One region of the Micromonospora aridisoli genome, then DNA from elsewhere that is predicted to be linked to it. Evidence: riboswitches for the same ligand, from Rfam matches in the RefSeq annotation. Region 1 holds a riboswitch; the other holds the start of a gene.
What was found. A riboswitch is a leader RNA that binds a small molecule or an ion and turns the genes downstream of it on or off. The one in region 1 is predicted to bind S-adenosylmethionine.

Region 1 (3,745 bases):
GGGGAACCGGTGTGGTGGGCGGCGGGCTCGGCCTACCGGGGGTCGGCGTGGCGGCACTCGGCTCGCGCTTCTTCCAGGCGCTGACCCCGAGCCGGTCGGTGTTGCCCAGGTCGATCCGCCCGTCCATGACCACCTGTTGCGCCGGTCGACCGGCCAACGGGGCGACCGCCAGGTGCTCGGCGTTGGTGGCGACGACGGTCGGGTCGTCGACCAGGTTGCGCCAGAGGAGGGCGGCCCCGGCCGCCTCACCGGGGGCCAGCAGCAGCGGCCGGGGCGGGTCGTCGAAGCCGGAGGTGATGCCCCGGGCGCCGTGGATCACCCGGACCCCGATGACGTTCCCCTCCGCGTCCCGCAGCTGCGGCGCCGGATACCCGCGCAGCGGATAGGGACGCTCGCCGCAGTTGACGAGTTCCAACCCCATCGCCCGCAGCCCCATCGCGGCGCTGACGCCGAGCTGGCTGATCCGCACCCCGGAGTCGGGGCAGCCGGACGTCGGATCGTCGCCGGTCGCGGGAGCGCCGTCGTTCGACGGGTTGCCGGACGCGCTGGGCGGCACTGAGCGATGCGGTACGCCCACGGCGTCGTCGGCCGGCGCACAGCCGCCGAGCAGTACGAGTGTCGCGGCAAGCGTGACCGGTGTCGCGGTTCGCCGCCGTACGCCGGAGGTCCGGCGGCGAACCCTGCTTTCTGGCATCGCGTCATCGTCGCACCGGCGGCCGCGGGCCGTGGTCCGGGTGGGGCGAGGTCCTGTCGTTTCGCCAGGTCGGGCTGGGTCGGCGGGGGCGGGTGGGTCACTTCCGGAAGTTGCAGCCGGTAGCATCGGTGTGGGAGCGTTCCCACGAAGAGGGATGGAATCGACACTCGTCAATTAATCTCGCATGCTGGTACCCACCACCCCATCCGCAAGGAGGTACCAATGCGTGCTGACCGGTTCGGCGGGCCGGCTCTGTCCCTGTTCCGCATGGTGATCGGACTGTTGTTCCTCATTCACGGTGCGTCGTCGCTGTTCGGCATCTTCGGCGGCAACCGTGGCACCGGCGAGGCGGTGCCGCTCGGCCAGTGGCCGGGCTGGTACGCCGCGTTGATCCAGCTGGTCTGCGGCGGCCTCGTGCTCCTGGGGCTGTTCACCCGTCCCGCGGCGCTGCTGGCGTCGGGCTCGATGGCCTACGCGTACTTCGTCGTCCACCAGCCCGAGGCGCTGCTGCCGCTGCGCAACCACGGCGAGCTGTCCGTGCTCTTCTGCTGGTCGTTCTTCCTGGTGGCGGTGCTCGGCCCGGGCACCTGGGCGCTGGACAACCTGTGGCGGCGCGGATCGACGACGGTCGCCCTGGAGCAGGCCGAACCGCGATCCGTGCCGGCCTGACGGCGGTGCTCAGCGGCGCCGGGGCACGCGACGGCGCCGCTGAGGATTCGCTCACAAGCTGGGATTGACCGGCGACGCCCGGCGCCGGATTGCCTAGACTCGCTGACACAACTGCATACCTCATCCAGAGGGGCTGAGGGATACGGCCCGACGACGCCCCGGCAACCACCCCGCGCGCTCACCGTTGAGCGTCCGGCGGGGCAGGTGCCAATTCCGTCCCCGCCGCAGGGCGCGATGCGGGGAAAGATGAGAGGACTTCGACATGACGTCGACGCTCGCCCCGTCCGGCATTGACACCACCACCAGCCCCGCCCGTGCCCTGGTCTGTCGTGCCTGTTCGGCCCGGTATCCGCTCGCCGCACAGCACGCCTGCTACGAGTGTTTCGGCCCGCTGGAGGTCGACTACGACCCGGCCGCGCTCGCCCGGGTCACCCGGGAGCAGATCGAAGCGGGCCCGCGCAATCTCTGGCGCTACGCCGCCCTGCTTCCCGCCGGCCAGGATCCGGCGAGCCGGGTGACGGTGGATCCCGGGTTCACCCCGCTGGTGGCGGCCGACCGGCTCGCCGCCGAGCTGGGCTTCACCGCTCCGCTGTGGGTCAAGGACGACAGCGCCAATCCCACCCACTCCTTCAAGGACCGGGTGGTGTCGGTGGCGCTGACCGCGGCCCGCGCGCTGGGCTTCTCCCGGTTCGCCTGCGCCTCGACCGGCAACCTGGCCAACTCCGTCGCCGCGCACGCCGCCCGGGTGGGCGCGCCGTCGGTGGTCTTCATCCCCAGCGACCTGGAGCAGGGCAAGGTCGTCACGACCGCCGTGTACGGCGGCGACCTGGTCGCCATCGACGGCTCGTACGACGACGTCAACCGGCTCTGCGGAGAACTCGTCGAGACCGACGAGTTCGAGGACACCGCCTTCGTCAACGTCAACGTGCGTCCGTACTACGCGGAGGGTTCCAAGACGCTCGGCTACGAGGTGGCCGAGCAGCTCGGCTGGCGGATCCCCGCCCAGGTGGTCATCCCGATGGCCTCGGGGGAGCTGCTCACCAAGATCGACAAGGCGTTCAGCGAGCTGGTCGAGGTCGGCCTGGTCGACGCGCCGGCCGACGGCTGGAAGGTCTTCGGCGCGCAGTCGACCGGCTGCAACCCGATCGCCATCGCCCTGCACGCCGAGAGCGACACCATCACCCCGGTCAAGCCGACCGGGATCGCCAAGTCGCTGAACATCGGCGACCCGGCGGCCGGGTTGTACGCCCTGGAGGCGGTCCGCCGCACCGGTGGCTGGATGGATCACGCCGACGACGACGAGATCCGGGCGGGCGTGCGGCTGCTGGCGCGGACGACCGGCGTCTTCGCGGAGACGGCCGGCGGGGTGACCGTGGCGGTGCTGCGCAAGCTGGTGGAGGCCGGTCGGCTCGACCCGACCGCTGAGACCGTGGTGTTCAACACCGGCGAGGGGCTCAAGACGCTCGACGCGGTCGCCGGTGAGGTGGGCCCCACCCACCGGATCAAGCCCTCGCTGCGCGCCGCCCGTGACGCCGGCCTGCTGAGCTGACGTACGTGCGGTTCCGTAAGCGGCTTTTCGCAGGGAGTGAGCGAAACACGCCGCCAGGGACTTGACGACCGCAAACGGACGGCGCAAGATGCTCCGTGCGGGAGGGCGTTTCGCCGTAGACTTTCAGTCTTTACGACCCAGCGCCGGAGGCGTTGTGCGACCGTCCCTCCCGACCAACGTCCGAACGGGCCAGCGAAAATTCGCTGGCCCGTTCGTCTGTCTCTCCCGCAGGCTGCCGGCATGACCATCACCGTCACCCCCTTCGGTCCCGCCGACGAGCAGGCGATCGACCAGGCGTACCGGATCGGCGTGGCGTACGTGGCCGCCGATCTGCCCGACTTCCCGCCCTTCTGCCGGCAACGGTTCACCGCGATGGTGCGCCATCCGATGCCGGGCAACGCGCCGGTCAACCTGCTGGCACACCTCGACGGCGAACCCGCCGGCCACCTCGTGCTCGATCTGCCGCAGTTGGACAACACCGAGAACGCCTCGGCCGATCTGGTCGTGCATCCGGCGTACCGCCGCCGGGGCGTGGGCCGGGCACTGTTCGAGCACGGCCTCGGCGTGTTGCGCGAGCACGGCCGTAAACGGGTCAGCGGAATGAGCATGGCGCACCCTCCCGGCGAGCCCGACCGTCCCTCGGTGGGCGCCGCCTTCGCCGCCGGCTTCGGCGCGGTCGACGCCCTGCCCGACGTGCGGCGTCGCCTGCACGTCGCTGACCTGGAGCAGGCGAAGCTGGACTCGCTGCTGGCCGACGCCCGGTCCCGGGCGGCCGGCTACGAGCTGCTGCGCTGGCGTGGGCACACTCCGGACGACCTGGCCGCCGACGTGGC
Region 2 (3,745 bases), on a different contig from region 1:
CGGCGCATTCGCCCCGCAGGCCCGGCACGATCCGCGCGCCGCCGAGCGGCACCAGGTCGACGCGGCGGCTCACGCCCGGCTCGAAACGCACCGAGGTGCCGGCCGGTACCGCGAGCCGCTGCCCCCAGGCGGCGTCCCGGTCGAAGTCCAGCGCCGGGTTGGCCTCGGCGAAGTGGTAGTGCGAGCCGACCTGCACCGGCCGGTCACCGGTGTTGACCACCAGCAGCGTGGTCACCGGGCGACCGGCATTGATCTCCACCGCGCCGTCGGCCGGCAGGATCTCTCCCGGGATCACGGGATCGGGTGGTGCACCGTCACCAACTTGGTGCCGTCCGGGAACGTCGCCTCCACCTGCACCTCCCTCAACAGCTCGGGGATGCCGTCCTGCACGTCGTCACGGCTGAGCACGGTGCGTCCGGCAGCCATCAGGTCGACGACGGACTTCCCGTCACGCGCCCCTTCGAGCAGAAAAGCGGTGATCACCGCGACGGCTTCCGGATAGTTCAGACGCAGGCCGCGGTCGCGGCGGCGTCGGGCGACGTCGGCCGCCACGTGGACGAGCAGGCGGTCCTGCTCGTGGGGGGTGAGATACACGGGTGCTCCCGGTGGATGTCCGCGCCCCGTCCACCGCCGGCCCGGCGCCTCGACGCGCCGCCGCACGGCTCGGGGTTCGCCCGCCGGCCCGCCCGTCACGCGCGTCGGACCTGGGAGTTCCACCCTCCCGGCCCACGTGACGGAGCACCGGCGGTGTCTTCGGATGCGGACCGCACCGCCCACCGCTGAGCAGACCGTATGGGATCACGCCGTTCGCAGGCAACACCCGCGACGGGGGTACGCACCCAACCCCGCCCGTGTCGATCATGAGGTTAGCGGCAGTTGAAGAGATCAGACCTGCCGCCAGCCTCATGATCGACTTTGCCCGGCGTGAGGGTGGTCATAACGGGTGGACGGTGGGCGGTCACCGGCTGATAGCGTCGGCGGCAGGTCATGAGCGCCAGCGCAAAGCCCCGGCTCGCTGGCCGGCAACCCTCGTCCGCGCAGGGGTGCCCCGGGTGAGGACCGGGCGCCGGAGCGATCTCCGGTGCAAGCGTGGCCTGGGTTCCCAGGTCATCACGACCTTGAGGAGAACCATGTCGTACCGCAGTCGACCCGCTCCCGCCGTGGCCCGTCCGGGCCTGACCCGGCGTCGCCACGTCGACATGATGCGGGTCTGCAGCGCCGCGTGTAGCTGACCGCGTCGCCGCCGGTCACCGACGCCTGACGGTTCGGCTGACCACCCCTTCACCGCTCTGTCACTGATCCATCCCAGCGGTCCGCCCTGCGGCGGACCGTCGGCGCGGCACGTCCGTGCCCGCCGCAGCTCAACCAGGAGACACCTGTGCGATTCCTTCCCGCCCTGACCCGGGCCGCCGCCATCGGCGTCGCCGCCGTCCTCGGCACCGCCTCCCTCACCGCCTGCGGCTCCGACTCCGCCGGCAGTGCCGCCGACAACCCGTACGGTCTGTTGCAGCCGGGCGTGCTGCGGGCCGGCACGCTCACCGACGCCCCGCCGAACGTCTACCTCAAGGACGGCAAGTTCACCGGCTTCGACAACGACCTGCTGGTCGCCGCCGCCGACAAGCTCGGCCTGAAGGTCGAGTTCGTCGGCACCGACTTCTCCGCCCTGCTCGCCCAGGTCGGCAACCGCAAGTTCGACGTCGGCAGCTCCTCGATCACCATCACCGAGGCGCGGAAGAAGACCGTGGACTTCGGCAACGGCTACGACTTCGGCTACTTCGGTCTCGACGTGCCCGCCGGGTCGCCGCTGACCGCCTTCGACCAGCTGCCCGGCAAGCGGGTCGTGGTGGTGCAGGGCACCGTCCAGGACGACTACGCCACCGGCCGGGGCCTGGACCCGGTGCGGGTGCCCGACTACAACGGCGCGATCAACCAGCTCAAGGCCGGTACCGCGGACGCGTGGATCGCGCCCGCCGAGATCGGCGAGAAGACCGCCGCGGACAGCGGCGGCAAGATCACGGTGGCGGCGAAGGAACTCAGCCCGGCCCCCACCGCGTACGCCTTCGCCAAGGGCAACGACGCGCTGCGCGAGGCGCTGAACCGGGCGCTCGACGAGGTCATCGCCGACGGCACCTGGACCCGCCTGCAGGAGCAGTACTACCCGGGCCGGCCGATCCCGGCCGACTTCACCCCGGGCAGCGGCGAGGTGACCGCACCGTCGGCGTCCCCGTCGGCGGCTTCCTGAGGTAGGACGACGAGCGAGCAGGGCGGAGGTTGACCGTGGATCCGTTGCGCACCCTGTGGGAGACGTTCTTCGACTGGGAGTCGATGCGCGAGGCGCTACCCGAGATGCTCACCGTCGGGTTGCCGAACACGCTGATCCTGGCGGTTACCGCCGCCCTGCTCGGCTCCGCGCTGGGCATCGTGCTGGCCGTGGCGGGCATCTCGCGTACCCGCTGGTTGCGCTGGCCGGCGCGGGTCTGGACCGACGTGTTCCGGGGCCTGCCGGCCGCGGCGACGATCCTGCTGATCGGGGTCGGCCTGGCCCCGCTGGGCATGCAGGTGTGGGGACCCAACCCGTACCCGCTCGGGATCCTGGCGCTGTCGCTGATCGCGTCGGCGTACCTCGGGGAGATCTTCCGCTCCGGCATTCAGTCGGTGGAGGCCACCCAGTTGGAGGCGGCCCGCGCGTTGGGGTTCTCCTGGCGCGAGGCGATGCGGAGGGTGATCATCCCGCAGGGCATCCGGCGGATCCTGCCGGCATGGGTGAATCAGCTCATCGCCCTGATCAAGGACTCCAGCCTGGTCTACTTCCTCGGGCTGCTGGCCAGCCAGCGCGAGCTGTTCCGGATCGGGCAGGACTACGCGGCCAACACCGGCAACCAGTCGGCGCTGCTGCTGGCCGGGCTGTTCTACCTCGCGCTGACGGTGCCGCTGACGCACGTCGTCAACTGGATCGACCGACGGCTGCGGCACGGCCGGCCGGCGACCGGGCCGGCCGGCGACGACCCCGACGACCTGGACCTGGCGCTGCCCGGCGCCGCCGGAGGCAACCAACGATGAGTACCTCGGTCAGCCTGAGCCTGCGCGACGTACACCTGGCCTTCGGCCGACACCAGGTGCTGCGCGGAGTGGACCTGGACGTCGCGCGCGGCGGCACAGCCTGCGTGATCGGCCCGTCCGGGTCGGGCAAGTCCACCCTGCTGCGGACCGTGAACCGGCTCCTCGAACCGGACCGTGGTGACGTGCTGCTGGACGGGCGCAGCGTGCTGCGCGACGATCCCGACGCCCTGCGGCAGCGCATCGGCATGGTGTTCCAGCAGTTCAACCTCTTCCCGCACATGAGCGTGCTGCGCAACATCACCCTGCCGCTGCGCCGGATCCGTAAGCTCGGCGAGGACGAGGCGGTGGCGCAGGCCCGGGCCGAACTCGACCGGGTCGGCCTGGCCACCAAGGCCGACGCCCGGCCCGCGCACCTGTCCGGCGGGCAGCAGCAGCGGGTCGCCATCGCCCGGGCGTTGGCCATGCAGCCGCAGGTGATGCTCTTCGACGAGGCCACCTCCGCGCTGGACCCGGAGCTGGTCAAGGGGGTGCTGGCGCTGATGGCGGAGCTGGCCGCCCAGGGCATGACCATGGTGGTCGTCACCCACGAGATGGGCTTCGCCCGCCAGGTCGCCGACACCGTCGCGTTCATGGACGCCGGAGTGGTGCTGGAGGCCGGCGAACCGGCCGCGGTCTTCGAGTCGCC

Region 2: it holds a riboswitch for S-adenosylmethionine, as region 1 does, so the genes downstream of both, SM447_RS23565 (ABC transporter substrate-binding protein) here and thrC (threonine synthase) in region 1, are expected to answer to the same signal.

Annotation. Positions count from the first base shown of each region.
Region 1 covers NZ_JAXCFK010000004.1:255,745-259,489, forward strand. Annotated here, with positions in the region: gene SM447_RS10595 (DUF4232 domain-containing protein) at 1-694, opposite strand, end outside; gene SM447_RS10600 (DoxX family protein) at 917-1,363, shown strand; SAM riboswitch class I at 1,481-1,616, shown strand; gene thrC (threonine synthase) at 1,626-2,912, shown strand; gene SM447_RS10610 (GNAT family N-acetyltransferase) at 3,153-3,745, shown strand, end outside.
Region 2 covers NZ_JAXCFK010000012.1:107,195-110,939, reverse strand. Annotated here, with positions in the region: gene SM447_RS23575 (urease subunit beta) at 1-295, opposite strand, end outside; gene SM447_RS23570 (urease subunit gamma) at 292-594, opposite strand; SAM riboswitch class IV at 984-1,096, shown strand; gene SM447_RS23565 (ABC transporter substrate-binding protein) at 1,379-2,242, shown strand; gene SM447_RS23560 (amino acid ABC transporter permease) at 2,278-3,060, shown strand; gene SM447_RS23555 (amino acid ABC transporter ATP-binding protein) at 3,057-3,745, shown strand, end outside.